One region of the Virgibacillus byunsanensis genome, then DNA from elsewhere that is predicted to be linked to it. Evidence: riboswitches for the same ligand, from Rfam matches in the RefSeq annotation. Region 1 holds a riboswitch; each other region holds the start of a gene.
The links. A riboswitch is a leader RNA that binds a small molecule or an ion and turns the genes downstream of it on or off. The one in region 1 is predicted to bind S-adenosylmethionine.

Region 1 (8,523 bases):
CAATTCAAAAAAAATAGGCTATCTGGATGAATAGTCTATTTTTCCTTTTTAAATTTATAGTACATCTTTGTATTCCAATGAAAAAAACGTGCTTTACTTCCACTAAATTGTAACAACTCATTGGTCATACCCAAACCGTCATCCAGTTTTTTTACTTTCGGGTCTGCTAAGTACATTCCTACTAAGCCTTGGTGTACCATTTCATGAAAACGGCAGTTAGGTAATCGTTGTACATGCGTGTTAGCCTGTTTAATAAAATAAATAAACCGCTTCCTCATTTCATCACGATTTGGATAGTAACTGCAAAAATTCAAATCTCCTTCATCATTATCTTCCTGTTGATCAATATAATAATCCAGCAAAATATGTAAACCCTGCATATAAGGAAAATAAGCTTTTACTATATTACCCGCTAAATCCTCGGTTATTTTTTCACCTAATGCATAGGAAACCATGCAAAAAATCCCTAGTGTAGACCCTGTTGCGGCAGAAAATTCATACCAGCTCAGCGAAGTATAACTTCCACTTTTCATATTAAACCATTTTGTTAATCGTGATATGCGTTGTTCCACTTGCACATGTTTATGTACCTGCAAATCACCGTATAGATTCTCCAACTCCAACAAAAGATTATGAATAAGAGAGAAATTATCAAGCTTACGTAGCGTTTTTTGACAAGTACGAACCAGATCAGCTAAATACTCCCCATCTGCCTGTTCCTCACGTAATTTGTAATAATTTTTAACCGTATTAGTTGGTGAAAGTGCATCTATCATTGCCTGATGCAGGAGACGAAAATCAGCTGGATCCCTAGATGTACTCCGATCACATAAATTATCCAGGTAATCACTAATCGTCTGATAAGCAACAATGAAACGAATTGCTTCCCTCCATTTATAATTAGCAAGTAATGCATAAACAGATCCACCTTGACAGTGAAATCGTTTTGATTCAATACTTGCAAGAGCCTGTGTACGAAGTTCATCATCAGGTATTTGCTCAGCTCGCTGTTTCCAGTGGGCTAATTCAACATCAACCACAGGGAAGATTTTTCGATATACAGTTGCCATTAATCTCATTGCTGTCTGTGGTACACGATATGCCAACCTAAATCCCCCGTTTCCCAAACATTCCGTCCATATGATATGTTAATTTTTGCTATACTAAATATATCACCATAACAGGAGGAAACCAAATATGATACAGTCCTATAAGAATAAGAAGCCTTCCATTCACAGTACCACTTTTATTGCAAAGGATGCCACCATCATTGGTGATGTAACGATTGATGAACAATCTAGCGTATGGTTTAAAACCGTCATTCGTGGTGATGTGGCACCAACACACATTGGAAAACGGGTTAGTATACAAGATCTCTCTATGATCCATCAAAGTCCCAATATGCCTGTTACAGTGGAAGATGGTGTAACAATTGGCCATCAAGTTACATTACATGCAGCAACTATTAGAAAAAATGCACTAATCGGTATGGGGTCAGTCATATTAGATGGTGCAGAGATTGGAGAAAGTGCATTTATTGGTGCAGGGAGTTTAGTACCTCCAGGTAAAATAATTCCACCAAATACGTTAGCTTTAGGGAGACCAGCGAAAGTCGTCCGTGAGTTAACTATAAAGGATTATGAAGAGATGGAGCGTGTTCGCACGTCATATGTTGAAAAATGTCAATACTATAAACAACATACAGATCTTGGATTGGAATTTTAACATAGTCATGTAATAAGAACTTTAAAGTGTTGAGATACTACCGATATAAAGAGTAGTACTTAATAGATATTTATTGGAGTGTATTTAAAATGCTCATCATATTATTCTTCCTATCGTGCATAGTTGCGATATATTTCACCGTAATGCTTGAAAAAGCACCGAAAAAATGGATTAAAAATTCATTTGCATTGTATGGAATTGTGTTTGCTATCACAGCCGTTTCGTTAGGAGCAATTTATATAAATGAACATAAAGTTACGCTAATGGCCTTTGCAGAAGAATTTGTAGATACGAATTCAATTGGTGGTAAACAAGCTAGTCCTACTAGACCAATGACATCAGAGTTCAGCATAATTGGTTCCGTGCAACTAGATGCACCATTAATTAAGCAAATGCCAGAATTACCACGTGGTTGTGAAGTTACTAGCCTTGCTATGTTGTTAAATTATAACGATATCGAAGTTGACAAAATGGAGTTGGCAAAAAAAGTAAGCAGAGATCCGACACCATATCAAGTATCTAAAGAAGGGGTTCAATTCGGAAATCCTCACAAAGGGTTTGTCGGTGACATGTATGATTTTAAAAATCCTGGACTTGGTGTATACCATGGTCCAATTGCCGAATTAGCTAAACAATACGTGGATGAAAGTCACGTTCATGATCTCACTGGAAAAGGATTCAGCGAAGTATTTAACCAGCTAGCCCACAACAGACCTGTATGGGTCATCATTAATACTAGTTATAACAGGTTGCCAGAAAGTAAATTCACAACTTGGCAAACACCAGATGGGCCACAAAAAGTAACCATGAAAGAACATTCCGTGTTAATTACTGGTTATGATAATGAATATATTTATTTTAATGATCCGTTAAATAAAAATACCCAAGCTCCCATTGAGGAATTCGAAGCGGCATGGGTACAAATGGGAAAACAGGCGATTACGATATATTAAACCGTAATCGCCTGTTTTTATTTGCTTCTATCTTTTCTTATAGTGGTGCTGTTGTAATAGACCTGATGTCACTATCTTGTTTTCTTAATTCATTAATATCAAATTTATTTTCTACATAGATTTGATGCCAAAGCATAAACATAAGCACTGTCCAAATTTTCCGGCTATAGTCCCCTCTACCTTGACAATGTGCATCAAGTAAATTAAGAATATAGGATTTATGCAATAAATGATCTGTTTGGCTTTCATGGATTAACTGTTTTGCCCATCCATTTAATTCATCCTTTAACCAGTGTCGAATTGGCACTGGGAAACCTAGTTTTTTACGGTCAAGAACATGATCCGGAATGATACCTCTTGAAGCTTCACGTAAGATACTTTTTGTGGTTCCGTTAGCAATTTTTAAATCTACTGGGATTTCATTTGCCACTTGAAACACTTCCTTATCCAAGAAAGGAACACGTAATTCAAGGGAATTAGCCATCGTCATTTTATCTGCTTTTAATAAAATATCCCCACGCATCCAAGTATGAATATCTACATATTGCATTTGATTAACAAGTGGATAATCTTTTACATGATCAAATAGTTTATTTGTAATGCGTTGATATGATAAGTCTTCATTGTAGTGCTTAAGTAACTGAAATTTTTCTTCATCCTCAAACATTTTTGCATTACCGATATAACGATCACGTAATGGCGTTGTTCCACGCTCTAAAAAACTTTTCCCTTTAACACCTTCAGGTAATACATCTGCTACTCTTGCCAAAAGACCTTTTGCAGGTGTTGGTATGGAATTGAACATTTTAAGCGATTCAGGCTCACGGTAAATATTATATCCACCGAATAATTCATCAGAACCTTCACCTGATAGTACAACCGTAACATGCTTTCGGGCTTCTCTAGAAACAAAGTATAACGGAACACATGACGGATCGGCTAAAGGATCATCCATATGCCACATTACTTTTGGTAGCTTTTCTACATATTCCTCTGGTGAAATAATATAGGAAATATTTTCAACATCTAATTTGTCTGCTGTTTCCTTAGCCACATCTACCTCAGAAAATCCTTCTCGTTCAAACCCAACAGAGAACGTCTTTATATTCGGATTGAATTCTTTAGCCATTGCAACAATTATCGTGGAATCAATCCCACCAGATAAGAATGATCCAACAGGTACGTCACTACGCATATGAATATTAACTGAATCATACATAACATCCTGAATTCGTTTAATCCAGTTTGCTTTGTTCATCAAAACAGGGTTGAATGTTGCATGCCAATACCGCTTAAAACTCAACTGTTGTCCAGGTTTTTTCACGAAGTAATGACCTGGTTCAACCTTTTTAATGTTAGCAGTCATTGTCATAGGCTCTGGTACAAATTGAAAGCTTAAATAATGTTGCAAAGCATCATTATCTACTTCTTCATTCTCCATCAGTAACGTAATACTCTTTTTTTCTGATGCAAAAACAGTACCCTCATCTGTTTCATGATAGAACAACGGCTTAATACCAAATGGATCACGCGCCCCGAAAAGTGTTTCCTGGTCTTTGTCCCAAATTAAAATAGAAAACATTCCACGTAAGTATTGAAACGCATTTTCCTTATGTTTAGAAAACAACGCTGCAATTACTTCCGTATCGGACTCAGTTGCAAATTCATAACCCTCGTCAACCAAATCTCTTCGCAGCTCAACATAATTGTATATTTCGCCATTAAAAATAAGCCATATCTTTTCATCATCATAACTTAATGGCTGCTGGCCACTTTCTATGTCAATAATACTTAAACGTCGAAACCCAAAGGACACATAATCATCATGAAAATACCCTTCATCATCCGGTCCTCTATGGCTAATAATATTGTTTTGTTCTTTAAATAAATTAATACTATCTTCATCTTGTATCTTAGAGTTATTACGAATCATACCGATAAAACCACACATCGCTTCTGCCTCTCCTTCGAATCATGTTGAATCCTTGAAATTATATCATAAATCAGTATCCAATTACATATACGAATGTCTTTTGCAAACAAAAAAGGCGTTAATCATTTAACGCCTTTTTTGTAGTTTAAGAAATTAAAAATAGGAGCCTGTGGATAATTTATTGACTGTCTAAGCCGCGTTCAGCGCCCAACGACCAGTGGGCTTCCTGATCCTCTTTACGATAAGTCAACATCGATTCGCTTAGCAAAGGAAGGCCGACTAAAAGCGGGCTCCCGGCCCAACGTCGTCATACCCCTATGAAGGGGCATGTTTCCTTTTAGATGAACTTGACTTTTCGCCAATAATGGCGAAAGTCAGAGTGAATCTTATACTCTGGAGTGAATCTCATGCGGATTTGGAAGATCGACTAACTTCACCACTTTCGGCGGCAACGTCGACCCACCCGCGATGCGCAGGCGCAGCCCATACGTCGCTTAACGGGCGCTTCTAGCTTTTGTCCCCTACTTTGAAGTTAATGCCTTCAATTCATCAACTTTATCCGTTTTCTCCCACGGGAATAAAATATCTGTTCTTCCAAAATGACCATATGCAGCTGTATTTCTAAATATCGGTTTTTGTAAATCAAGCATCCGGATTATTCCTGCTGGACGAAGATCAAATAAATTACGAACCGTTTCCACCAATACTTCTTCACTTACTGTCCCTGTTCCAAATGTGTTAATTGAAATGGAGACCGGCTCTGCAACACCAATGGCATACGCCAACTGGACTTCACAGGTTTTAGCTAGTCCTGCTGCTACAATATTTTTTGCTACGTAACGTGCTGCATATGCTGCCGAGCGATCAACTTTAGTAGAATCTTTTCCACTAAAAGCTCCCCCACCATGACGAGCATAACCACCATACGTATCAACAATAATTTTTCGACCTGTTAATCCAGCATCCCCCTGCGGACCACCAATTACAAAGCGGCCAGTTGGGTTAATAAAATACTTCGTTGTTTCGTCTAATAAGTTCTCTGGTATTACTGGGCGAATAACGTGTTCGATAATGTCCTTTTCAATCTGTTCTGTGGTAATGTCCTGGTGATGCTGTGTTGAAACCACTATTGTATCTACTCGAACAGGATTATCATTCTCATCATATTCTACTGTTACCTGGGTTTTACCATCTGGACGTAAATAGGCAAGAATTTTTTCTTTACGTACATCTGCTAAACGTTTTGATAATTTATGGGCTAGTGAAATAGGAAGTGGCATAAGTTCTTCTGTCTCATCACAAGCAAATCCAAACATTAAACCTTGATCACCTGCGCCAATTGCTGCGATTTCTTCATCACTCGTCTTTCCTTGCCTAGTTTCTAATGCTGTGTCTACTCCACCGGCAATGTCTGGAGATTGTTCATCAATTGCAGTAAGTACAGCACATGTATCGGCATCAAAACCAAATTTCGCCCGCGTATATCCGATATCTTTAATGGTTTGGCGCACAATGGCAGGAATATCTACATATGTAGTAGTAGAAATTTCTCCAGATACTAACACTAACCCAGTAGTTACAGTTGTCTCACAAGCAACACGTGCATTAGGGTCTTTCGTTAAAATTTCATCCAAAATTGCATCTGAAATCTGGTCACATATTTTATCAGGGTGTCCTTCAGTCACCGATTCCGATGTAAACAAACGACGATTAGTAGCCATATGGCTAAATCCTCCCTTTATATTGTGTTACGGAACTCTGTTTTTTTCAGTTATTTTTTTAAGTTTAATAAAAACAAAAAAACCCTTCCTACATTCATGAGGAAAGGAGTTGTGGCCTTTCGCTCTTATTGTTCAAGGAACGTTCCTTGCACCAGATTAGCACCTTTTCACATAGTGACGGTTGCCGGGTTTCATAGGGTCTGTCCCTCCACCAACTCTAAAATAAGAGAGTATCCGCTCGAAGTATATCGTAACGAAAGTAGACCATAGTGTCAACTTTTTTCCAGTTTTTATAGGGTGGACAAATTTTACAAATAAAAAGCACTTATTAGTATGGACTATATATTTAATTGTGTTATACTATTAATCAGATTTACAAAACTACAGTGAAAACTGTTGCCTTTATGAACAAATCCATCAAAAAAGGAAGGGAATACCATGAAAACGGTGGAACAATCATATCTATTAAAAAAATTATTAGCGCATAAAAACTTGCATAAAAATTTAGCAGTACCACGTTTAGTAGAACGAATTTTAACACGAGAAGAAGGTAAACTAACTGCTACTGGTGCTATTCAAGCTACTACAGGAACTTATACAGGACGCTCACCTAAAGACAAATTTATCGTTAAAGATGACAGTTGTGAGGAATTTATTGATTGGGGTTCTGTTAACCAGGCAATTGATGAAGAGTCATTTGAGAAACTATACGAGAAAGTTGTTGACTATTTAAAGGAAAAGAATGAACTATTTTCATTTAACGGATTTGCTGGTGCGGACTTTAATTACCGTTTACCTATCCAGGTTATTAATGAATACGCTTGGCATAATTTATTTACACGACAATTATTTATTACGCCTGAAGAGGGAGAACTTGAAACACATAAATCAGAATTTACAGTGGTATCTGCTCCTACTTTTAAAGCAGATCCAGCAGTTGACGGTACAAACTCAGAAACATTTATTCTTGTCTCGTTTAAAAAGAGAATTATTCTTATAGGTGGTACAGAATATGCTGGAGAAATTAAAAAATCTATATTCTCTGTCATGAATTATTTATTACCTCGTCGTGATATTTTATCCATGCATTGTTCAGCAAACGTCGGTCAAGAAGGCGACGTAGCATTATTCTTTGGATTATCCGGAACAGGAAAGACTACGTTGTCAGCTGATCCCTACAGGCGATTAATTGGTGATGATGAACATGGATGGAGTCCAAATGGCGTCTTCAATATTGAAGGTGGGTGTTACGCGAAATGTATTAATCTATCACAAGAAAAAGAACCACAGATTTTTGATGCCATTCGGTTTGGATCTGTGTTAGAAAATGTAATTTTAGATGAAGAGTCGCGAATACCTGATTATGACAACACATCATTAACAGAAAATACACGTGCTGCTTATCCGTTGGAAAACATTGATAATATCATATCACCTAGTGTTGCAGGACATCCAAATGCAATTATTTTTCTTACAGCTGATGCATCTGGAACGTTACCACCAATAAGTAAACTTACAAAGGAACAAGCAATGTATCACTTTTTAAGTGGATATACAAGTAAGTTAGCCGGAACGGAACGAGGAGTCACTGAACCACAAGCTACGTTTTCAGCTTGCTTTGGCTCTCCATTTCTACCATTAGCACCTTCGACTTACGCTAAGATGCTCGGTGAAAAAATTGACCTGTATGATACGAACGTATTTTTAGTTAACACAGGATGGACTGGTGGTTCTTACAGTGTTGGAAGCCGTATGAAACTTTCGTATACACGTGCAATGGTTCATGCAGCATTAGAAGGTGAACTAAATACAATTGAAACTACAACAGACGATATCTTTGGATTGGAAATGCCGATGCATGTCCCAGGTGTACCTGATGAGGTGCTAGTACCTTTAAACACATGGAAAGATAAAGAGGCGTACTACACCGAAGCACAAACACTTGCAATGAAGTTTCACGAGAACTTTAAAAAGTTTAAACAAGCAAGTGACGAAATTAAGCAAGCAGGTCCATTATTTAAGAGCTAAACCTAAACGGAAAACACTAATTGTTTCCTCATCCCAAAAGGATTTAATATATGAGTGAAAAAAAGCATGAAAATTTAATAGTTAGTTTGATGCTAACAACCGGTTCCTAAAACAGGGATCGGTTTTTATTTATGCTTCTTCACATTTTTTCATCCGCTAAAAA
Region 2 (8,523 bases), on a different contig from region 1:
ACATTTTTATGGTCCTTGCCTTTAAGTCTGTATTTCCTTTTGACACCTGGGATTTTTGCCTTATTTGGAATCACCAGCTTTGCTTATTTGATTAGTTATCTATTTATGAGAGAAAAGAAGAGAAGTGTGCATACAAAAAATATTAATGCTCCCTTTTAGTTACTTAAAGGGAAAGGGAATCCTATCAATTTAGTATTCAGTGTACTATCTCCTTGACTTACTCATCTACAGTACCCAACGTCATTCCACCATCAACTACTATTTCTGTTCCCGTGCAATAAGAACTTTCATCAGAAGAAAGAAATGCTACAGCCCGAGCAATTTCAATCGGCTGTCCAATACGTCCTAGTGGTACTGACTCGTAATAAGCAGGTACATCTTTTCCTTGAGTTGCCATTTCAGTTTCGATTCCACCAGGATGAACCATATTCACTCGAATTCCTTTTGAACCTAATTCAATAGCTGCAGCTTTGGACATTGCAACCACAGATGCCTTTGTTGCCGCATATGCAGAGGATTTGCTTATTGGTGCAAATGCACTAATCGATACATTGTTTATAATGGAACCTTTTTGCTGCTTTTCCATTTGTGGAATAACTGCTTGCATCCCCATAAATACGCTAAGTTGGTTAACATGAATTAATTGTTCGTAATCATCCAATGTTGTCTCCGTGAATGGTTTACGTTTTAGAACTCCAGCATTATTGACTAACACATCTATCTTTTGAAATTTATTTATGATCACATCGACTGCAGATTTCCATTCTAATTGTCTTGTAACATCTAACTGAACTGGAATGGCGTGATCTTCTCCAATCGTCTTAGCCACTTCTATTGCATCATTATAGTTCCGAGCACCTACCCCTACCTTAGCCCCTAATGCAGCAAGGTGTTGAGCAATAGCTTTTCCCTGTCCCCGATTAGCCCCAGTAACAAGAATTACATGATTTTTTAAGTCCGGCATATACTCACTCCTTCATTCATTATACAAACACTGCTTATATGGCATTTTAACATGTAAATGACTTTTAAAGATTAACTTTCATTCACTTTAGTTAATATATACATTTAATTAAAATGATACTTATCATCTTTAATAAATGATATCCATAACTACTAAACAATTTTCTTTTATTTACGATTAAAGTATCTTAAAAAAGAGGAGATTTTGATTATGAAAAGAAGTTTAAGAGTAGGATGTTTCGTAGTTGCAGGAATAGTCACGGCCTATTTAATTGGTATGTTCACAGCACTTTGGTTTGATCAGTTGACTTGGATTTCTATTGGAATCGCAGCAATTGTAACGAATATGGCTGGTGCTTTAATAACTTTACAAGATAAATGTATCAGATATACCAGATAATTGGGTTTACAAACCAACTGGTGGAGGAGATGAAGAAGGGTTAACATTTCGTTTTTTTGGATTTCCTCTGTAAATGAAGTTGACCTTATATGGGGACATAGAGATTACTTAAATCATATTTTAACTTAATCCTTCTTCAACTGTAGGGTACTATTCTGAATAAGGAAATGCCCTCCTTGTTCCATTATCGATGCAGGATAGTGTTAAACAAATAATTCTTCGTTAAGCGGGAAATTATGAATAGTTTATTAAAATATTTTGGATGGTCACTAGGGTTAGCTCCATACGCAGGGTTGTTGAATAAGAATGAAGAAACAAAAAATACAGAGAGGGATTTAATATGATTAGTTGGCTTAATGTAGTCGTTAATTGATATTTAATAGATATTCCATTTCCTCTTCGGTTACATATTTCCATTTAATATCTTTAAACCGGTCCTTATCAATGGATTCAAGCAGTTTATCGATTTCGTCATAGGTTAGCTTCGTTGTTCGTTTATTCATGTATATATCACCTTACCCTTTCACTTAGAACATTCGATGAAGTTCTTCTGTATACGAGGGTCAGATAGCTCGAAGTTTGTGAAAAATTCATCTATTTAGAGTGAAGGGTAGTGATATTTATGACGATAAAAATCCCTGCCACAACTACAACTAATAATATAGCGTCTCAGAGAATTTTAGAAATAAACGAATTTGAGCATATAGAGTCCAGTGATGAAGAATTTGAAATGAACGGTCAAAAGGTAAAATTTATTTATTATACATGGAGCAGCCTTTCTTGAATAAGGCATTGTACGGCTATATCAGATTTAAAATGGGTGGTTGATTTTGTTTGAGGAAATTTTGATTGTTATATGTATTACCGCAATCATAATTTTCATTGGAGGTTTCGAAACTTAAAGTAATGTAGACGGGATCGTAAAAGAAGTACGGTCCCGTTTCTACCTACTTAAAGTTGTAACTAATCAAGTTGCGACTGTTTTCCTTTTAAATGAATAGCTTTTACCGGCATGATGATCGGGTAATTGACTACCTTCTCCAAACAAATTATCTCGTAATGTTTCCCCATCATATTCTCTTCTAACCAGACCTCTTTCTTGTAAAATAGGAACAACTAATTCAGCAAAATCTTTAAATGTACCGGGGGTAATTGCGTAGGCTATGTTAAAGCCATCAACCCCAGCTTCATCTACCCAACGTTCCATCTCGTCGGCGATTTGTTTAGGACTACCGACCATTTTTGTACCCATGCCACCAATTCCGACAGACTCTTTAATCTTATCCACTGTCCATTCTATATCCGGGTCAATTTTTGTGAAGTTTTCTAACGTGGACTGGATGGCATCGTTTTCTACATAACGAAGTTTTTCGTATGGGGCGTAACTGGATAAATCAACTCCGGTCCAACCACCAAACAATGCTAATGCTCCTTCATAGCTAATGTGTTTTTTCAATTCATTATATTTTTCAATCGCTTCTTGTTCCGTTTTACCGACTACTGGCGTGATCATGGTAAGGATTTTGACTTCCTCTGGAGATCTTCCTGTTTCTTTCGCCTCTGCACGTAATTTTGTAACCGATTGTTTCGCAGCATTTATGGTTGGTGCCCCGATAAATATACATTCGGCATTCTTACCAGCAAAAGCACGCCCTTTTTTAGAAGCTCCTGCTTGATAAAGTACTGGAGTTCTTTGTGGAGAAGGCTCACTTAAATGGGCGCCAGGTACTTTATAATATTTTCCTTCGTGATTAATATCATGGACTTTACTAGGATCTGTATAAATACCATTCTGTTTATCTAGTTGAACAGCATCATCTTCCCAGCTGCCCTCCCATAACTTATAGCAAACTTCTAAATACTCCCCGGCAATGTCATAGCGTTCATCATGTTTAATTTGGTTTTCTAATCCCACATTAACAGCAGCACTTTTTAGATAAGAAGTTACGATATTCCAGCCAATACGGCCGTTTGTCAAATGGTCTAAGGTAGAAATACGGCGAGCAAACGTGTATGGATGTTCATGGGTTACAGAAGCAGTAACCCCAAACCCCAAATGCTTGGTTACTGCTGACATTAATGGAACAACAAGTAATGGATCGTTAACAGGAGATTGTGCACCTTGACGGATAGCTGCATCTCGAGATCCTTGGTAAACATCGTATGTTCCTAATACATCTGCAAGAAATACAGCGTCAAATTGGCCTTTTTCTAAGATTTGTGCAAGCTCTATCCAATAGTCGCTATCCTTATAGCGGTGGGATTGATCTTCTGGATGTGTCCATAATCCTGGTGATTGATGTCCAGAACAGTTCATATCAAAAGCATTTAAATAAATTCTTTTCCTTGTCATAATAGTATCCCCTCTCCAAGAAGTACGTTATAAAACACGATCCTTCTGTCTATTTACGGTCTCGATAAAGTAATCAAGTTGTTTTCTTAGCCGTTCCAGAGTTTCAAGGTGAATAATGGGGTTATTCAGTTGGGTTTTATCTATTTGATCATCAAGTAAATAGACCCCTTTGAGGTTTTGACCTTTTAGTGTAGCTAATAAAGGTTTAAGCGTGTACTCGATCGCCAGTAAATGAGATTGGCTTCCACCTGTCATTAAAGGTAGCACTGGTGTACCCTGCAAAACATCAGGAGGGAGTATATCCAGTAATGCTTTTAACACTCCAGAATAAGCAGCTTTATAAACTGGTGAACCAACAATTACCCCTTTAGCTTCATGAATAAGGGAAGCGATGTCCTTAACGGCAGGGTCTTCAAACTCACCATAAAATAATGCGTCTTTAGGAATATTTCTAATGGATACATGTGTTACTGTAAAATCCTCATTTTTTAGAATGGAGCCAAGATATTTTAAGACTAAGTCTGATCTAGAACTTTTGGAAGGACTTCCGGATAATATAACTATTTCACTCATCATGATCACCCTTTCTAATCTAATTGGATACGGCCAACTTTTAAAAACCCTTTTCACATAAAATAAAAAACCCCCTATTCTCGAAAACGAGAAAAGAGGGTAACTCTAATAAATATCCGCTCTTATCTCCCAAGAAAATGTCTTGCTGGAGTTAGCACCTTTCTGAACACGTCAGAGGTTGCTGAAGCTTCAACGGGCCAGATCCCTCAGCTTCTCTTGATAAGAATATTAAATTTGATACTTATGATAATCCTAATAATTAGAAAAGTCAACCTATTTTTAAAAGTTTACCAATTTCCTAAAAAATAAAAGAATTTTAAGTAATTGCTTTTGAAAAAGTGTTTACACTATTTGGCTTGGTCAAAACTGATTATAGAGAGCACATTATGGATGCTTCTTTTTAGCCAGTTTTAACTTGTCATCAGCTTGTGGAGGCTTTTCCATCCAGCCATTCTTAATAAGTATATTGGCACCGTCTTCTGAAAATTGGCCAGTATCCTTAATAAACTCTGCATACTTAGCAGCTATATCTCTTCTTGGGAGAAAACCCCATTGCAACTCCGTAATTTCCAATGGCTGATGTTGCTATTCCAGTAATTAATGCCAGCATTAATTTCTCTGAAAAGGTTTTTCTAGTTGAGTCTAAAACGCCATGATCCCATGACACCGGGGTAGGGATGAATCCTTCAGTTAGTTTATCACTGATCTGAGCCATGATTGAATCAGATAGTTTAACGCCACTTAGAAAGTAATCAATTAATTGCTTATGTTGACTTACTTGACTGAACCCAATAAGTAATGATTTCCCTATCAATCATGATTAACTATTAGCGAAGGGATTAAGCTATGGAATGGAACTCTCTTTAAAGGTGTATAAATCTTACTAAAAGACTCATGTTAAATAAGGAGGTGGTTAAAATGGGAAAAGATCGTCAAGAAAAGAAGTTAAGAGAAAGTGGACGTGTGGAATCAGACCGCGATGTAGGTCTTCGCTATAAAGGATCAGCAAAAATGTCCAGCCCGGAAGAAGCCAGAAAGTTGAATGATGGTCAAAAGTAAAAAGGAAACCCAATAAGTATATATAAAAAGGCTGCGTTCATGTTGAACGCAACCTTTTTTTAGCTTTATTTTATTATAAATGTTTGGTTACATCTGCATCTTCACGCAGTTTTTTAATAAGCGCTTGAGCAGCTTCGGATTCTTTTTGTCTTTCAACTTGTGCTACTAGGTCTGGTTTCATTTCTTTAAAAGATGGTACTTCTTTTTTCTCGCCATCTTCACTTTGCTTATTCATTTGTTCTTGCTGTTGAGCGTACTGATCGTAAAGTTCTTGTAGCTCTTCTTCAGATGGCTCAATGTCTCCAGCCTCATTAGCAATAAGCTGATCTATTTTTACTTGCGTTTCGATCTGGGACATAACTTCTTTTTCAGACATACCTTGTTCTTCCAAAGCGGTGATGAACGCATCTGTTGATTCAATCTGATTTTGTTGTGCTAATTCGCTTAATGTTTGGTCTATTTCTTCTTGGGAAGCTTTCAAATCACTATTTTCTGCTTCCTGAATAAGAAGTCTCTGTCCAATCATGCTGTCTACAATCCGTCCTTTTAATTCTTCCTGGTTAACCTCTTGTCCAGTCATTTGTGATTGCATGGCAGCTTGTTGAAATTGCATTTGGTAAGTTGATTCAAATTCTTCTTTCGGTATTTCTTCACCATTTACTTCCGCAACAACTTCAGGTACTCCTTCTAAATCAGGCTTAGGCATTTCTGGTGCTGCCTCACTATCTCCAGCAGGTTCTTCCTCCTGCGTTTTGGAATCATCATTGTTATCTTCAGCAGATTCATCCTCATCTCCGCATGCAGCTAATACGAATACAAGTAAGGTGAGGGATAAACTTAAAAGCCATTTTTTACTCAAGGTTAGTCTCCTTTCAAATTTAACTAGTGGCTATTGTAACATATCATGATTGGTTGTACATCCATTTTCCACCGGTTACACATTTCTGCCACAAATGTATGGATCTAATGATGAAGTAAACACTATAAACGGATATTGCAAGTATTAGGGGGATCGTATGTTTTCTTTTCGAGGAGATGCACATAAACTTTATGTAACATTACGAGAGCAAAAGGGGCCTAATAAAAAATTAGAGGAAACAGCCGATATCAAAGGCTTCTATGAAACACTTGATAGTGATACGCTCCAACTAGTTCATTACCGAATGATAAAAGAGAAGAACGGAGTAGGTATTATCCTGATCTATGTCACATCTATTCCGTGGCTTTTGTTTTTATTTTCAAATAAGATGCAGGATGTGTTATTTAAAAACGGTATCATGCTTGGAAGTATTTTTATTTTGATATATCTTGTCCTTCTAACCATTAGTGTCATTTTCCATTTCAAAGAAAAAGCATGGTCAGCGTTCCATACTGAAATCATTAATGACATTTTAAAGGAAAGAGACAATACCTAAAGCCAGCTAAAAAGGTGTCAAATGGGGAATCAATCTATTACCAGGGCACCTTCTTTTCATTTTTAGTAAAGAGGGAGTATATAATTTGAAAGTTATGTATACTTATCTACAAAAAACGGCCACGTCCAGCGCAAGCACCTAGATACTCGAGACATAAGCAGTTCGACTTTGGTAAAGGATCCAAACTACGACCTGCTTATGCTTGTCGTGTCTTACAAGGCGCTTGCGCTTTTCTTTTTTAGTATATAGGAAAGTATAAAACTTTCTTATCTACATAAGTGCAACTAAGGCTTTCACCATTAAGGCTTGGTGATAAGCCAAGTTTTCTAATATTCTTTTTTTAATTTAGGAACGGATGTTTCATGTGATCATCCTTTGTGTAGGGATAGAGTACTGTAGTAATAAAGGCCATCATAACGAAAATCCCAGGTGTAACGCTCATCTTCCATTGGATGGTCGTCATTGTGGTTTTGCTTTTAACTTCGGCTACATATTCGGAAGTTTCAATAATGGACATTATTTAAATAAAATAACTGTACTCCTTTTCATACATTTATTGCCGGTAGCTTTAGTCTTTTGTCCGTGTGGGGACTTGTTGCACTGACTCCGATCAAGATTCTATTTCCAAAACTACCGAATAGCCATATTTCTTGCATCGTTACACACATAAACGCATGGATTTTAATATAATCCATGCGTTTTAATTTAGGTAGTAAAGATAGAAAGTTATGTATAAAAGGTTGTAGGTTTAAGTGCGTTCCATAAGAATCACACAATGGGGATAGAATTACTTGAAAAGCCTAAACCACTATACGATTGAGGCTACTAATTGATATGTTTCTTGATGGCGAATGCATTTTTGAGCCCTTAATGCTACAAATAATTTAATTTTCTAGTAAATTTCTATTTAATACATAGAATTGAATGAAGGTGAAAAACTATTCCTATCCCACTAAAAGGCAGGTTTTAAAAAATGGAAACAGAAGGCAATATTCGTTTAACATCTGTTGAGCTAACGAGCTTATGGCAAAATTATATGAATGACACGATGTCTATTTGTGTTTTAAATTATTTTTTAGAAGTAGTAGAAGATGAAGAAATTCATGTCGTTTTGGACCATGCACTAAGTATTGCTAAAGGACATGTGGAATTTGTTGAGAGGATATTTAACCGAGAAGATATACCTATTCCCATTGGATTCACTGATGACGACGTCAATTTAAAAGCGCCACGGCTGTATGAAGATACATTTTTCTTATATTATACGAAAATGATGTCCACAGGTGCTCTACCATATTACGGATCGATCCTTCCGAATTTAGTCAAGAAGGAAATACGGGAGTTCTTTACCAAATGTATATCAACCTCCACTGATCTGCTTAATGAATCAATAGAGTTATTAACAACAAAGGGCTTAATAGTACGTCCACCAAATATTAGTTATGAAAGGGATATAGAATACATACAAAAGCAACAATTTCTCGCAGGTTTGTTTGGCGAACAAAGACCGGTAACTGGTCAGGAAATATTGCATATATATGCGAATATAAAAACGACTACATTAGTTGAGGCGCTTACGCTAGGATTTGAACAAGTGGTTAAATCCCAACAAGTACGTAAACACATGGAAAGAGGAAGAAAGATTGCACAAAAACATCTGGAACATTTCACTAAAATCTTACATGGGGAAGACCTGCCGACTCCAATGACATGGGATCATACTGTCACGACATCGAATTCACCTCCGTTTTCAGATAGAC
Region 3 (8,523 bases), on a different contig from region 1:
TTCTGTAACAGCCTTTACAAATACTTCCATTGATGTAGTGTGTGTCCATGTAACGAATGCCTCTACACATATAGAGTCCCCCTCTTTTACTGGGGCAAGAAAATCGACTGAGTCTGTTGATGCAGTTACTACAGGCTTTCTTGAGTGACGAACTGCTGCTATAGCTGCCACGTCATCAATATGTGCCATTAATTTTCCCCCGAATAATGTGCCATGTGTGTTGGTGTCTGGCGGCAAAACGTGAGATGTTTTAACAGTCAGTGATTCCAAGCAGGGTTTTTGGTCCATTTGGTTACCTCCTCAGGTTTTTATTGCTACTACTTTTCCCATGATTATCTATTTACAATCATGAATACTACAGAATTGGTGATAACAATCTGGAAATGGATTCTTTAAACCGTATTCCAAGCGATCGTTTTGCATATAATTTCCTCGTCATCTGTGAACAAAACTTAATATCATGGTCAAATGCTTTTACCAGTTGGTCTGAAACACCGATATCATAAATAAATGCATTTACTTCAAAATTCAGTCGGAAACTGCGTACATCTATGTTTGCTGTTCCAACGGAGGCTATTTTTCCATCAACCACAATTGTTTTTGCATGCAGAAAACCGTTTTGATAAACAAACACTTCTGCTCCAGCGCTCAGTAGATCACCAATGTAGGACAAAGTTGCCCAATATACAAATGGATGATCAGGTTTATTTGGTATCATAATCTTCACTTTTACTCCTGAAAGCGCAGCAATCCGTAATGCGTCCTGCAGACTTTCATCAGGTATAAAGTACGGTGTTTGAATATAAATATATTCTCTTGCAGATAAAATCATTTTAATATAGCCATTTTTTATCTGTTCCCACTCTGAATCAGGGCCACTTGACACAATTTGAACACCTACATCACCTGATGGTACAGCGGCATAAAATCGATCTTCATACAAAATGTCATTTCGGGAAGCTTGATTCCAATCGAGAATAAAACGGGTTTGCATCATTCTTACAGCGTCACCGTTAATACGCAAATGGGTATCACGCCAATAGCCGAATTTCTTGTTTTTGCCAAGGTACTCATCACCTATGTTAAAGCCACCAATATATCCTATTTTTGCATCTATAATAGCCAGTTTACGATGATTTCGGTAGTTAATCTTAAAATTAACTTTAGGTATCTTTGGTGGGAAAAATGCTTCTACTTCTCCACCTGCATTTCGCAGACGTTTCTTAAACGCCCTACTTAACCCTCTGGAGCCCATATCATCATATAGAACACGGACCTCCACACCTTCATTCGCCTTTTTTATTAGAACTTCCGCTATTTGTTTGCCTAATTGGTCATGTCGAATAATATAATAGAGCAAATGAATATGGTTTGTTGCCTTTTCTAGATCCTGAATTAATGCCTTAAATTTCTCATTGCCATCCGTAAAAATTTTGAGTTGATTATCTTGTGTAAAAATAGCATCATTATTTCGTAAATGCAATAAATATAAATCTCTATAACCGGATAATTCCGCATGTTTAAAATGAAATGTCCGCTCTACCATAGAGTTAAGCTGTGCTTGTACTGAGGTTTTCACACCAAGCCTGCTTTTAGTATCCCAGGTAAAAATACGCTGATTACTTAACTTCCTTCCAAAAACCAGATACAAAAAGAATCCCGCAATAGGAATAAAGAGTAGGACCATCAACCATGCCCATGTTGAGCTTGCATCTTTTCTTTCCAAAAATATAATTGTAAATGCCAACACGATGTTAAATATGAGGATTGAACCTACTAAAAAAGGAATAAATTCCAAGGCCTATTCTCCTTCCTCCGCTACCATTGCAATAGGGAATTCAACCCTTGTGAAAAATTTACATTATTACTAATATAGCACATTTTCCTATATCGAGTTAAGATTGTATACTAAAAAAAAGGAGTGATAGCATGCAACAAAAACAAATTGCACTGGTTATTGGTGGTACAGGAATGCTCCGTAATGTATGCCATTGGCTTGTTGAGAATGGCTACATTGTTTTTATTATCGGAAGAAGTATTCAAAGACATAAATCCTTGAAGGAAAATAGCCCAAACCCCGAAAACATTCACGCCTTACCTGTGGATTATCATGATCTTAATCAGCTTCAAACTGAACTCAACAAAACGTTTCATACATATGGCTCACCTCAACTAGTAGTGAGCTGGATTCATTCTTCTTCACCAGTTGCCTTACCACTAATAATTAATGAGCTTTCTACTAAGAATACTAGTATTCCATGGCGATTATTCCATATACAAGGAAGTGCCCGTTTTTTAAAGAAAGAAAACACGCCTGTTCAGCTAAATTGCCTGTACAGACGTGTGTATTTAGGATTTATGATAGAAAATAATATTTCACGCTGGCTTACTCACGAAGAAATTTCTAACGGGATAATTCAAGCCATTAAAAACGATAACAACGAAACAATTATTGGTACTTTAGAACCTTGGGACATGCGCCCTTAGATTAAAGTTTATTTAATGCTTGCTCTACATCAGACCAAATATCTTCCCATGCTTCTAACCCAATAGATAAGCGAATTAGTTGATCAGTAATTCCCATCTCCAATCGGGATGCTTCTGGAACAACTGAATGTGTCATTGTTGCTGGATGCTGGATTAATGTTTCCGCATCACCTAAACTAACAGCAATTTTTAAAAAGGAAAGGTTATTGAGCATTTGCTGTGCGTCTTCTTTTGTTCCTTTAATTTCAAACGAGATTAAACCGCCCCCACGCTTCATTTGCTTTTCCATGATCGGATAATCAGGGTGGCTTTCATCTCCTGGGTAATAGATATTAGCTACTTTCGGATGATGACGCAGCTTTTCAAATACTTTTTCAGCATTATCACAATGACGATCAAGACGAACGGGTAGTGTTTTTAATCCCCGTATTAAAAGCCAGGCATCAAATGGAGAAATAATTCCCCCAATATCCTTCTGTGTTGTCATGGCTACCGAGTCAAGAAAGTCTTTTTTACCTACTACTAGCCCTGCAACAACATCTCCGTGTCCCCCAATATATTTGGTCGCACTGTGTAATACAACGTCACAACCAAGCTCAAGTGGTCGTTGTAAGTATGGTGAAGAGAACGTGTTATCTACTACAACTGGAATATTAAATTCTTTCGCCACTTCTGCTACCATTTTCAGATCGATTAACTTCATCGTTGGATTTATCGGTGTCTCTACATAAATACATGTTGTTTCAGGTTTAATTAATGCACGAACATCTTCTTTTGTTGCCATATTGGAAAAATCATGCGTTATATTATATTTTTCTTTCATCATCGTTAATAATCCAAATGTACATCCATACAATCCTGACGAACAAAGAATATGATCATTCGCTTTGGTTAAAGCAATTAGTACTGCAGATACTGCCGCCATTCCTGAGGCAAAAGCAAGTCCTCTCTCCCCTTTTTCCAAAGCCGCAATCCGTTCTTCCAACACAGAGACGGTAGGGTTACCTAAACGTGAATAAATATAACCGTCCTCTTCACCAGCAAACCGGCGTTCACCTTGCTCCGCGGTATCAAATGTATATGTTGATGTTTGAAATAATGGCGTACTAAGACTGCCCAGCATCTCTTTGGAGTCATAGCCCTCGTGGATAACTGTCGTTTCAAAGTTTTTATGTTTTTCAGTCATAAGTTCTCCCCCTATATTGATTTTGTCCTATACATTCCCTATTTACTATCATATTCTATAAAACACTTTTTTGAAAGCGTTTTCCCTTAAAACTATCAAGCACTTTTTTTGCTTTTTTATAGGGATACTCTTAGAATTAATTTATTTGGAAGATTGATTATATTTAGGAAACATATCTGTAGAAAAGAAGGGTTGCACCATGCAGCAAAATCAGGAAAAGTTAGGAATTTTATATATAACCGGTGCCTACTTAATGTGGGGATTTTTGCCGATGTACTGGAAACTTGTTCAAGATGTTGGAGCTGGCGAAATTTTGGCGCACCGCATTGTTTGGTCATTTGTCTTTATGCTGGTAATTGTTTTGATTTTACGGAAATGGCCAGCTTTTATTAAAGAATGCAAAGTAATTATAAAAGATAAGAAAAAGCTTATCGGTATTACCGTAGCCTCGATTATGATCAGTGTGAACTGGATTACATTTATATGGGCAGTGAACAGTGATCATGTCATACAGGCAAGCCTTGGTTATTATATTAATCCACTTGTGAGTATTTTACTTGGGATCGTTGTATTAAAGGAAACATTAACAAGAAGGCAATTATTCTCTATTATATTAGCAGGAATTGGCGTCATTTACCTTACTATTAGCTTTGGTGTATTCCCTTGGGTATCATTATTGCTCGCTTTTAGTTTCGCCATATATGGATTGCTGAAAAAAATGGTTGATATCGGAGCAATGTTTGGGTTAACGATCGAAACAATGATTGTAACACCACTTGCAGCAATTTATTTATTTTCAATACCTGATGGTTCATTATCTTGGAACTCCCTCTTCTCCACTACTAGTCTATTATTACTTGGAGCTGGGGTAGCAACTGCAATCCCCCTTTTATCGTTTGCTAATGGTGCTAAAAGAATTCCACTATCTATGGTTGGTTTTCTCCAATATTTTGCACCTACAATTATGTTAATCTTAGGGGTCTTCCTTTACGGCGAGACATTCTCACAAGCACATTTGATCTCGTTTGTATTAATATGGATTGCTTTAATTATTTATATGGGTTCAGCATATCATCGACCAATCAGACAAAGAAAAAGAATTTAATTTATTTTCTAAAAACGGTTGACGAACAAACGACTTTTCTTATATAATGCTTAATAACTTAATATTAGTTAAATCTCTTATCAAGAGTGGCGGAGGGAATAGGCCCTGCGAAGCCCGGCAACCTAAAGTAATGTATACATTGCTTTGAAAGGTGCTAAATCCTACAGATCACATTATGATCTGGAAGATAAGAGGAGGAACCGTTACATACGCCCTCTTCTTAGGAAGAGGGCTTTTAAATTCTCCTCTTCCTCCAGACTTGAACAAAAGCGTACGTCCTATACGTCGCTGATTCTGTCATTCAATAGTACTCAGATTTGGAGCTGTTGCTTGAACAAAAATCGAAGGAGGAATTATTTATGTCAAATTTTCATTTACCTAATCAGGAAACAGTATTACTTCACGGAGGTCAGGAACCTGATCCAACAACCGGATCAAGAGCAGTACCAATTTATCAAACTACTTCCTATGTTTTCAAGGACACAGAACATGCACAAAATTTATTCGGTTTAGCGGAAACTGGAAATATCTATTCTCGTATTGGGAATCCAACCGTCGATGCATTTGAACAACGGGTTGCTCAACTGGAGGATGGGGTAGCAGCAGTGGCAACCTCCTCTGGTATGGCTGCAATTACTTTAGCCATTCTAAATATTGCAAGTGCTGGTGATGAGATTATTGCCGACAGTAATTTGTACGGGGGAACATACAATTTATTTGCTAACACGCTTCCACGCTATGGAATTGAAGTAAAGTTTGTAGACGGTACTAAGCCAGAGGCCATTGAAGATGCCATTACAGATAAAACAAAAGCTGTCTTCGGGGAAATCATTACAAATCCGAGCCTAAACGTTTTCGATGTTGAGGCAGTAGCAGCAGTTGCTCACAAATACGGTATCCCACTTATTATTGATAATACATTTGCTACACCATATTCAACAAAACCCTTGACGTGGGGTGCTGATATCGTAGTCCATTCTGCTACAAAATGGATTGGTGGTCATGGAACTACTATTGGTGGAATCGTCGTTGATGGTGGACGTTTTAATTGGAATAATGAAAAGTTCCCTGGACTTACAGAACCTGATGAAAGCTATAATGGATTGCGTTATATTGATGTTGGACCTGCGGCTTTTGCGATCAAATTACGTGTTCAGTTACTAAGAGATATTGGAGCATGCTTAAGTCCACAAAATGCATTTCTGTTACTACAAGGTCTTGAAACCTTACACTTACGCATCGAACGTCATAATCAGAACACAGCTGAAGTTGCCGACTATTTAACAAAGCATCCAGCAGTAGAGTGGGTAAATTACCCAGGGCTTGAGGATCATCCGTCACATAAGTTAGCTAAAAAATACCTAAGTAATGGCTTTGGTTCTATTATTACATTCGGTATTCAAGGCGGACGTGAAGCAGGGCGGAAATTAATCGATGGAGTGACACTTTGGTCGCATGTAGCTAATGTTGGGGATGCCAAGTCCCTTATTATCCATCCAGCTTCAACCACTCATCAACAGTTAAGTGAAGAGGATTTAAAGAAGAGCGGTGTTAAAGAGGAATTAATTCGCCTATCCATCGGTATCGAGTCTACTAAAGATATATTAGTTGATTTAGATCAAGCCATTGCAAAAGCAACAAACTCAAAAACTTCATTTCAATCTACAGAAGAGGATGCCATTAAGTGGTTAGTATCTTCACCCTTTGCTAGAGAAAATGGAGCAGTTCGAAAAAAGGCAATTGCCGTAGTTGGTCTAGACGATACATCTAGTTCTTTATACAAAAACACAGAGCAACTCCAGCAATTAGGGTTTCAAATCTTACCCGTTCACGAAACCAAACAAGAGTTGTTTGGAGAGAAAACGTATAAAACTATTTCAGATATCCCTGTTGACATTGACGCCGTGTGGTTGGAAAATCAAGCATTACCAGCAACAGCAATTGAGCAATTTATTAACAAACAAGGGAAAATTCTTTTGATAGAAAAACCTGAAACAAATGATCAAACGGTAGAGCATGCTAAAGCCTCTGGTATTACTGTAATTACTAATACGAATCCATATGAGGAAGCACTCCGTTTAAGGGAAAACAAAGAAGCAAGGGTTCCTTTAGAAGTTTAATAGAGTTGAAAAGGAGCGGATTTTCATGGTACACATGTTGACAAAAACACCTATTATAAATGACATATCATTTGGTCCGCTCCAGTTAGATTCTGGAGAGACAATTGATAAGGTGACATTACGTTATGAAATTGCCGGACCAAAGTCTGCACCAGTAGTATTAGTATGCCACGCATTAACAGGCAATCACCATACAATTGGAACAGATAGTAGTCCTGGTTGGTGGAGTGGGCTAATTGGTCGGAAGAAGTATATCGACACCGAACGCTTTCAAGTTATTACTTTTAATGTGCTTGGAGGGTGTGACGGTTCAACTGGACCCGCTTCTATTAATCCAGCAACTGATGAACCTTATCGCACATCATTTCCAAACATTACGATTCGTGACATGGTGCGCGCACAATTTATGGCACTACAAAAACTAGAAATCAGTAGATTAGCAGCAGTTACAGGAGGATCCCTTGGAGGTATGCAAGTACTTGAATGGGGCCTCTTATACCCTGCTTTTGTAGATAAGTTGATTGTCCTTGCTGCAACACCTACATTCTCTGATTATGGTATAGCGTTTAACCATATTGCAGCTTCCTCCATAAAAGCAGACCCAAATTGGAATAAGGGGAATTACGATTCCAATCATTCATTGAAAGGTTTAGAATTAGCTCGGATGATTGGCATGGTAACCTATCGTAGTTCAGCATTATTCAATAAGCGTTTTGATCGAGAGAAAAAGGGCAAAACGTATGATGTAACATCTTATCTAGATTATCAAGGAGAAAAATTAACACACCGCTTTGATCCAAATAGTTATCTTTACCTATTAGAAGCGATGAATAATCACGATGTTAGTTTCCATCGAAGTGAATGGAAAAAGGCTATTCAAAACATACAATGTCCCGTGCTAGCAATCAGCTATGAAAAGGACCTTGTCTATGAACCTCCCATTATAAACGAATTAGCAGAGGCAATACCAAATAGCACCTATTACCATATCCACACTGATTTTGGCCATGACGGCTTTCTAACTGAGTTTCATAAATGGGGAAACATTGTTTTTGATTTCCTAAACGAATCCCAAAGCTGATTAAGAAGCATAATAGTAGAAAAAAGCGTTTAAGCAATACTATATTGGGGTAAAAGTAAATAATACTATATATTCATTCGCCTGAGTGTTTAGGCGAATTTTTATTTGTTAATACTTAATAGTAAGTATTATACTGTTTGTTGTTATAAGATTAGAAAACTTGGCGTTCGTTAAAGGGAATCTTAGTAAGCGAACTTTGCTTTCTTAGATTCCCTTATGCTCTGGAGTGCAAGTCTTTATGGCGAATGACCTAGTTGCACTTATGCAGATAAGAAAGTTTTATACTTTCTTATCTGCTAGAATAGAATAGGAGTTTAATTTACTTATGAATTACCTATACAAAATTAGGCATTTTATAAATAAATGCCATATAATATAATAAATCAGCTTAGGTGTGGTTTGCATGAATAAACGAAGATTAGTGTTAGCTGTAATTCTGCTATTACTGGGGGCAGGTATTTTTTTCATCGTCGATATATGGAACGAAAAGGATCAAGTAACCATTGATAACCCCTCTCTTCAACAGGAGAGTGAAGAAGAAACC
Region 4 (7,536 bases), on a different contig from region 1:
GAATTGAAACATCTAAAAGGGGCATCCAACTTAACATTCACCCTTTTAATCGCCTGGTTAAGGGATATATCCCTGCACTTTGAATAACAAGCGACAATAACACTGCTGCAAATGTCAACGAAATAAGAATGTCATTCTTATCAGATGCTACTTCCAACCCCATTAACAATGCTATTGACATGGTACCTTTTATACCAGACCAAGTTATCAACGAAGTATCTTTCATGCTGAATTGATGTTTCCATGCTGGTATTGTTTGTGTAAGACTGATTAGAATTACAAAGCGAACGATTATTGATAAGATAAAAATGATAATTGCAAGGTACCATTCAGGAAAAATCAGGTAATCCCCTGCTTGAATTCCAATCAACAGAAATAGCAACGATAAAAATGATGGCTCCACAATGCTCCAAAATCCATCTAATGAATTACGAAAATGGTCTTCCTTACTATTTTTTCCAAACTCCCACGAAAGCATCAAACCAGCAGAAACAGTAGCCAGAACACCAGAAACCCCAATAATTTCACCTATGTAAAAACTTCCATAGGCAACGATTACACTAAGCATGACTTGGTACTGCCGATCATGTGTATAATGAACTGCTTTGCTCATTAGCCAGCCAAAGCTGATACCAATGAATATACCACCCAGAGAAACAATCAAAAATTCACCAATTAACGTGCTAAACGAAAAACTTGTTTCATTTACAAACATACCCAACAGAACGGTAAAAATAACAATGCTTGTCCCATCGTTCAACAGGGACTCCCCCTCCACAACATCGGCAATCTTTTTATCGCTAGAGGTTTCTTTTAATATGGAAACAACCGAAACAGGATCCGTCGGCGTGAGAATTGCAGCTATTAGCAACGCTCCAATCCACGTGAATTGTACAAAGAGATTACTGACGAAATAAATCAATATACCTAATAATGATACAGTAAGTAGTAAGCCAACAGTACCTAAACAAGTAATGATCCACTTATTCTTCTTTAAAGCTTTTAACGGAAAACTATATGCTGAGATGAATAATAATGCAGGTAAAAAAACATTAAAAATGAGCCCTTTTGTGATAGTCACCTCAGCAAAGTAAGGAATGGGTGCAAGGATTAAACCCAATAATACTAACACTACGGGTACTGGAAAATAATTTTTCTTTTTATCGATTGAAAATACCATGTATCCAATTAATAATAAAAGTATAATTTGATGTGCATTCAATAGTAGGATGCTCCTTTTTAAAAAATAATCCCGCTTATACTATTTCATCCCCTACTTTACCACTATTAAACAAAACTAAATAACCTTACCATAATAGGAACTTGGTAAGGTTATCTAAAGTAATCTATTTCATATCTGGATCTGGTAAATCATCAGATTTTCGTAATGCAAATAATGGTGTATCGTGAATATATGGTGGTGCAGGATTTAGCTTTGGCTTTTTACCATATGGTAACGGGTCCTCTACATAATTAAACGTGCCGAGCCCGTCCATACTTGGTCCATGTGCCCAGCGTCCCTCCGCACTTTGATTACCTAATGAATAATTAAAAAGTGTATAAGCAACTTCTTGCTTTTCTAATTCTCTTGGGAAAGTGCTTGGTACAACAATGTTTTCTTTTGCTTCCAATTCGCAAATTGCTGCATACCACTGGTTCTGGTGCATGGTATCCCTTGCTATTAGCCATGAAAGCATATCTTTCACACCACGATCATCCGTCTGCTCATATAATCGGACTGCCTGTAACCTCCCTTGTGATTCTGCATTTAAATTTGCACGAAAGTCAGCTAACAAATTACCACTTGCAATAATATAGTCAGCTGTCCAACGGTTTCCAACACTGTCTGAAGGCATTGCTCCTAAACCGGAAACAATGGAATGCTGTGGATTAGATCCACCTAATATTGCTGCTACAACTGGGTTTTGGGCAGCTTCATCGAGTTCAACATCTGGAGCGCCATCCAAAAGTCTCGCTATCATCGTAGCTAACATTTCTATATGTGCCAACTCTTCAGCACCTGTATCCATCAATAAATCTCTATATTTCCCATCTCCACGGGTATTCCACCCTTGAAATAAGTACTGCATAGCAACTGAAATTTCACCAAATTGGCCACCTAGTATTTCCTGTAACTTTTTAGCATAAACCGGATCTGGACATTCAGGCTTCGAACGATACTGTAACTCTTTTACATGATAAAACAATACACTCACTTCCTTTTTATATTAACAAGTAGGTAAAGACCTAGCTTTTACTTATTTATGCATGTCAATTGTAATTGGTGAAGGAAATGGCTATGACTCTAATTTATTCGCTTTTCATATTAGAAAACTTGGCATTCGTTATAGGGATTCTTGGTAAGCATACTTTGCTTTCTTATGCTTTGGAGTGCAAGCCTTTATGGCGAATGACCTAGTTGCACTTATGCAAATAAGAAAGTTTTTATACTTTCTTATCTGCCAAAAAATGTCTCACAGGGCTCTACCCCGTGAGACAATATCTTTCGTATTCTTTTAATTAAATCTAGTAATTAACCGCGTCACTTGAATTAATAAAACCATGTTCATAATAATATCCAGCCCCATTTAATGGATCTGCAGTTTGTTCAATAGCAGCACGAATCTCTGCATTATTTCTACCTTGACCTGCTAATAGTCCAGCTAAACCAGCAACATGTGGAGAAGCCATTGATGTACCAGACATATATGCATAACCATCTCGTTGCACAGTTGAGGCGATATCAACTCCTGGTGCCACAACATCGACCCATACACCGTAATTAGAAAAACTCGCTAATTGATTATTACTATCTACTGCACCAACGGCAATAGTATTTTCATAGGATGCAGGTTCAAAAGTTGTAGAGACACCATCATTTCCAGCTGCTGCCACAACTACTGTTCCTTTATTCCAAGCATAGTTCACCGCATCCTCTAACGTCTGGGTATCACAATCACAACCAAGTGATAGATTAATAACTTCAGCACCATAATCCGCAGCATATATAATTCCGTCTGCAACATCGTCCAATGTGCCACTGCCTCTTGCATCTAGAACACGAACTGCCAAAATTTGTGTATCTGGTGCCATGCCAGCGATCCCAATTCCATTATTCGTCTCAGCTGCAGCAGTCCCTGCAACATGGGTTCCGTGACCATTTCGATCCATTGGGTTCGTGTTATTTTGAACGAAATTATACCCTTGAATTGTCTTATTCCGTAAATCTTCGTGTTTATAATCAACGCCAGTATCTAAAATTGCAATTTCTTGACTACTACTGCCTCGAGCTATATCCCATGCAACATCTGTATTTGTTGTAAACAGTCCATATTGATAATCTGTGTTAGCATAAGTGTCATTTGGTGACCATGTAGCATACAGCTTATAATTTGGTTCTGCGTACTTCACGTTAGGATTTTTATTTAATGCTTTAACAACCGCATCTACATTCCCAACTTTAAGTACTTTAAAAGGAGATTCAACGACATCTTCATCTGCCATAATTTTAGCATTTAACCCTTTTATTGCTTTATCCTGTTTCCTTTTCGTTATACCTTCCTTAAACTTTACAACAACCTCATCTTTAACATGGGCACCTTTTGCATCCACAGCACTAACAAATACTTCACCCTCTGACATGGCGTCACCTCTATCCATTGCTGCTTCTCCTATCATTGGGGAAACTGCTAATAGAAATGCCAAAGTCAACCCACTCCATAATGCTTTCATCATACTATTCCTCCTTTTTTGGCAGATAGGAAATTATAAAACTTTCCTATCTGCATAAGTGCAACTAAGCCTTTCGCCATAAAGGCTTGGCGATAAGCCAAGTTTTCTAAAATATAATGTATATATTCTTATTAAAAAGAGTAGAATCCTGCTAATTCATATTGGGAAAAGGTGTCAAAAATTACCGTGATTACTGTAAACTTTTGCACTACACTTTCATCCATAATGAAATACATAATTAATAAAGTAAGTAATAGGGCTATCACAAGCATCAAGGAAGAAAAATGATAAATCACATACATACATATTTAAGACGGAAAATGAAAATTCCGACAATATGGTCCCTATTTAGATAGAGAAAATAAAAATTTAAGTAATAATGCCTACTAAAGACACGGTTATTACTTGCCCAAATTTTCTAAACTCCTGAATTGCCCAACTCTACGATTTACCTCTTGCAATTTTCAGCTAATTCATATAGAGTAATAGAAAATAATTATTTTAACAAAATTAAATATTTTATTTCTTATCCAGAGAGACGGAGGGACTGGCCCGTAGATGTCTCAGCAACCAACCATTTAGGTCCGGTGCTAATTCCAGTAGGTGGATCATTACACCTAGGAGATGAGAAGAAAGTCGTCTATTACGAACCTTCTTCTTTCTGAGGAAGGTTCGTTTTTTTATCAAAAAAATTAGAAAGAGGGATTCAAATGACACAAATCAAACAATCGAATGCAAAAACGGATCAAAAAGCTCCATTTCAAGCTGACCATGTAGGTAGTTTTTTAAGACCTGAACGGATTAAACAGGCACGTTTACGTAAAGCAAACGGGGACATTACCGCTAATGACCTTTGGGAAATTGAAAATGAGGAAATTGCTAAACTAGTAAAAAAACAAAAAGAAGTAGGTTTACAGTCCGTCACAGATGGTGAGTTAAGGCGTGCCTGGTTCCATCTGGACTTCATTCAAGAACTTGTTGGGGTTAAGTTTATCGAATTAGACACTGGTCTTACATTTAACGGAGAAAAAACAAAAGCTCATTCGGTTAAAGTAGTCGGAAAACTTGATTTTGATAATCACCCTGTAGTCGAGGAGTATAAATATTTACACAGTGTCGCAGGATCACATACGGCTAAAATGACGATTCCAAGTCCAAGCATGCTTTACTTCAGGGAAATTGGAGAAGAAGAAAAGGAATTTTATCCTAGTAAGGAAGCGTTATTCAGTGATATAGCAGAAGTTTATAAAAAAACTATAAAGGCCCTATACGACGCAGGTTGTCGCTACTTACAATTAGATGATACGACTTGGTCATTATTCCTTGAGCAGGAATCCAGAAGTGATTTGGTTCTTTCTGGTGGGATTTTGAAAGCCAGAGGTGACGATCCTAAGGAAATCAGTGAACTGTTTGCTAAAACCATTAATGAAGCTATTGTCGATAAGCCAGAGGATATGACAATTACGATGCATATTTGCAGAGGGAATTATAAATCTACGTATGCAGGAAGCGGTAGTTATGATGCAGTTTCCAAAATTATCTTTGGTGACTTAAATGTAGATGGGCTTTTCCTTGAGTTTGATGATGAACGCTCAGGAGGATTTGAACCGCTACATCATGTAAATAGACCTGACTTAAAGATTGTGCTCGGATTAATCACATCAAAGTTCGGTGAGTTGGAAGATCCTGAGCAGATAAAATCACGGATTGAAGAAGCTGCTAAATATGTTCCGTTAGAGCAATTATGCTTGAGTCCTCAATGTGGATTTGCTTCCACAGAAGAAGGAAATATTCTAACCGAAGACGAGCAATGGGCTAAAATCCGTCACGTGGTTGAGATAGCCGAATCCGTTTGGAAATAATTATATTAATAGAAAGACATATCCAAGTGATATGTCTTTTTTGCACCAAAAATAAGAGAGACGATTGTAACGTCTCTCTTGCCTTTGTTTTCCCATTATAGATGGGCTTTATCTTTCATTTTTCTAAGCTGTTTACCTAAATAGTTTGCAACTTCCAACATTCCAAACTTTCCACTCTCTGCTTCTGCATCGCTATTATAGTTCGTATTGGTATTTATATCATAGGTAAAAATATCCCCATATTCATCTTGAATAAATTCGATTCCAGCAACTTGTATATCGTTTGCGGCTAGCATCTTTTCGTATTTTTCAAGAACTGGATGATCAAAGCCTTCTCTTATCTGAAACTTCGATTGACCTTGTGGCTCCTCACCTGCAGGACAATATAAATCATCTATAATACAAGCATCTGCTGGACATAGTTCAAAACCTTCTGAAGTATCGACACGGACAGCATAAACGAACTTACCACCTACGAATTCACAACGAGTAATATACGATTCAGGTGATTCAATGTATTCTTGAATTAGTGTTATTCCATCTACTGGCTCCTCAAAATCATCACTCTCTACATACTGCTTTAAAGCTTCTACTGATTGGAAAAGTTGAACGCCAAGCCCTTTACCCGCACGATTATGCTTGGTAATAAATTTCTTCCCTTCAAAGGATTTTGCGGCTTTTAGTAGTTCGTTTTTTCCAACTGCAGCAATCGTATTCGGTGTTTTAATACCATATTTTTCGAGCTCCAAATATTGCAATACCTTGCTTACTTCAAGCCTAAGCGCACAACTTCCATTAACGACAACTCTACCATGTTGTTCTAACCAGGACAGTACAGCACTTGTCAGTTCTGGTGAAAAACGGTTTCCACGAGTATGGGATGAAGCACTCATTCTATTATAGAATATACCCTCTGGCGGTACAGTTGTTAAATCAACTGTACCACTATCTAATAGCCAATCTTCATATGGAAGTTCTAACTCTTCTAATCTTTTTAGTAAATGCTCTGTCCATTCATTATTTTCATGAATTATATATATTTTACTCATACTTAACCACCCCTCTTTACTAAATGTTTGTTACACTTTCTCGTAATTCTTCGACCAGTGGCATCACCTGTTTGGAAAACCGCTCTAATTCCTCTAGCTGGGGTGAACTTTGTAACAATAGTAGATCTACCCCTACTGCTTCAAATGCCAATATTTGTTTGGCTATTTGCTCTGGTGTTCCAACCAAATTTGGTCGCAAGCCACGATTTGATACAGAGTAGTCTTGTAGTTTAATCTGTTGCTCAAGCTCTGACTTTGATGTGAAATCATCAAAACCTGAATAACCACTTGCATCTTTCACTGTCGTAATTCGGTCTAACTCTTCTAATGCTTCTTTTTCAGTATCCCGACAAATAACATATGCTGCCAAACCAAATGATTGTAATGGGTTCTGGCCAGTAGCATCTCTGCGCTCTTTTATATCATTGATTTTGGTTTCAATTTCTTGAACCGTACCTCCATGCATCACGTAAGCATCACAAAGAGAAGTAATTACTTGTTTACCTTTTTCGCTTTCACCTCCAGCATATAAAGTAGGGTTTGGACGTTGTACTGGCTTTGGTGAAAGTTCCGTGTTTTCGATTTTATAAAATTTCCCTTCATACGAGAATGTATCTTCGGTCCATAAGCCTTTTACAATCTCAAGAAATTCAATAGTTCGATCGTAGCGCTCATCATGCTCCGTAAAATCCCCGCCATATTGCTTCGCCTCTTCAGCCCACCAGCCAGAAACAACATTTAACGTGAACCTACCATTACTTATGTGGTCAATATTCGCTGCCATTTTTGCTGTAATAGCAGGATTGTGAAATACAGGGCGAACTGCTGCCATGATTTCAATTTTTTCAGTTACAGCTGCTAGAGCTGCCGCAGTTGACCATGCTTCTAATGAA

Region 2: another riboswitch for S-adenosylmethionine. It lies ahead of ssuE (NADPH-dependent FMN reductase); the one in region 1 lies ahead of metK (methionine adenosyltransferase).
Region 3: another riboswitch for S-adenosylmethionine. It lies ahead of ACFQ3N_RS00825 (PLP-dependent aspartate aminotransferase family protein); the one in region 1 lies ahead of metK (methionine adenosyltransferase).
Region 4: another riboswitch for S-adenosylmethionine. It lies ahead of ACFQ3N_RS14540 (5-methyltetrahydropteroyltriglutamate--homocysteine S-methyltransferase); the one in region 1 lies ahead of metK (methionine adenosyltransferase).

What each region holds. Positions count from the first base shown of each region.
Region 1 covers NZ_JBHTKJ010000063.1:5,938-14,460, forward strand. Annotated here, with positions in the region: gene ACFQ3N_RS17475 (class I SAM-dependent methyltransferase) at 1-17, shown strand, start outside; gene ACFQ3N_RS17480 (tetraprenyl-beta-curcumene synthase family protein) at 36-1,106, opposite strand; gene ACFQ3N_RS17485 (gamma carbonic anhydrase) at 1,198-1,725, shown strand; gene ACFQ3N_RS17490 (C39 family peptidase) at 1,815-2,678, shown strand; gene asnB (asparagine synthase (glutamine-hydrolyzing)) at 2,716-4,629, opposite strand; gene metK (methionine adenosyltransferase) at 5,133-6,332, opposite strand; SAM riboswitch class I at 6,455-6,561, opposite strand; gene pckA (phosphoenolpyruvate carboxykinase (ATP)) at 6,771-8,360, shown strand.
Region 2 covers NZ_JBHTKJ010000044.1:7,973-16,495, forward strand. Annotated here, with positions in the region: gene ACFQ3N_RS14990 (hypothetical protein) at 1-159, shown strand, start outside; gene ACFQ3N_RS14995 (SDR family NAD(P)-dependent oxidoreductase) at 218-964, opposite strand; gene ACFQ3N_RS15000 (hypothetical protein) at 1,175-1,363, shown strand; gene ACFQ3N_RS15005 (hypothetical protein) at 1,729-1,866, opposite strand; gene ACFQ3N_RS15010 (LLM class flavin-dependent oxidoreductase) at 2,331-3,716, opposite strand; gene ssuE (NADPH-dependent FMN reductase) at 3,744-4,289, opposite strand; SAM riboswitch class I at 4,409-4,515, opposite strand; gene ACFQ3N_RS15020 (DUF3231 family protein) at 4,674-4,847, opposite strand; gene ACFQ3N_RS15025 (DUF3231 family protein) at 4,807-5,103, opposite strand; gene ACFQ3N_RS15030 (YpzI family protein) at 5,208-5,348, shown strand; gene ACFQ3N_RS15035 (SurA N-terminal domain-containing protein) at 5,422-6,207, opposite strand; gene ACFQ3N_RS15040 (hypothetical protein) at 6,365-6,763, shown strand; gene ACFQ3N_RS15045 (DUF3231 family protein) at 7,737-8,523, shown strand, end outside.
Region 3 covers NZ_JBHTKJ010000001.1:176,063-184,585, forward strand. Annotated here, with positions in the region: gene ACFQ3N_RS00800 (acyl-CoA thioesterase) at 1-288, opposite strand, end outside; gene cls (cardiolipin synthase) at 356-1,798, opposite strand; gene ACFQ3N_RS00810 (short-chain dehydrogenase) at 1,930-2,487, shown strand; gene megL (methionine gamma-lyase) at 2,489-3,673, opposite strand; gene rarD (EamA family transporter RarD) at 3,873-4,778, shown strand; SAM riboswitch class I at 4,853-4,972, shown strand; gene ACFQ3N_RS00825 (PLP-dependent aspartate aminotransferase family protein) at 5,138-6,898, shown strand; gene metX (homoserine O-acetyltransferase MetX) at 6,924-7,979, shown strand; gene ACFQ3N_RS00835 (SGNH/GDSL hydrolase family protein) at 8,383-8,523, shown strand, end outside.
Region 4 covers NZ_JBHTKJ010000041.1:447-7,982, forward strand. Annotated here, with positions in the region: gene ACFQ3N_RS14525 (cation:proton antiporter) at 38-1,222, opposite strand; gene ACFQ3N_RS14530 (manganese catalase family protein) at 1,347-2,207, opposite strand; gene ACFQ3N_RS14535 (S8 family peptidase) at 2,527-3,735, opposite strand; SAM riboswitch class I at 4,256-4,363, shown strand; gene ACFQ3N_RS14540 (5-methyltetrahydropteroyltriglutamate--homocysteine S-methyltransferase) at 4,443-5,594, shown strand; gene ACFQ3N_RS14545 (ATP-grasp domain-containing protein) at 5,690-6,643, opposite strand; gene ACFQ3N_RS14550 (LLM class flavin-dependent oxidoreductase) at 6,663-7,536, opposite strand, start outside.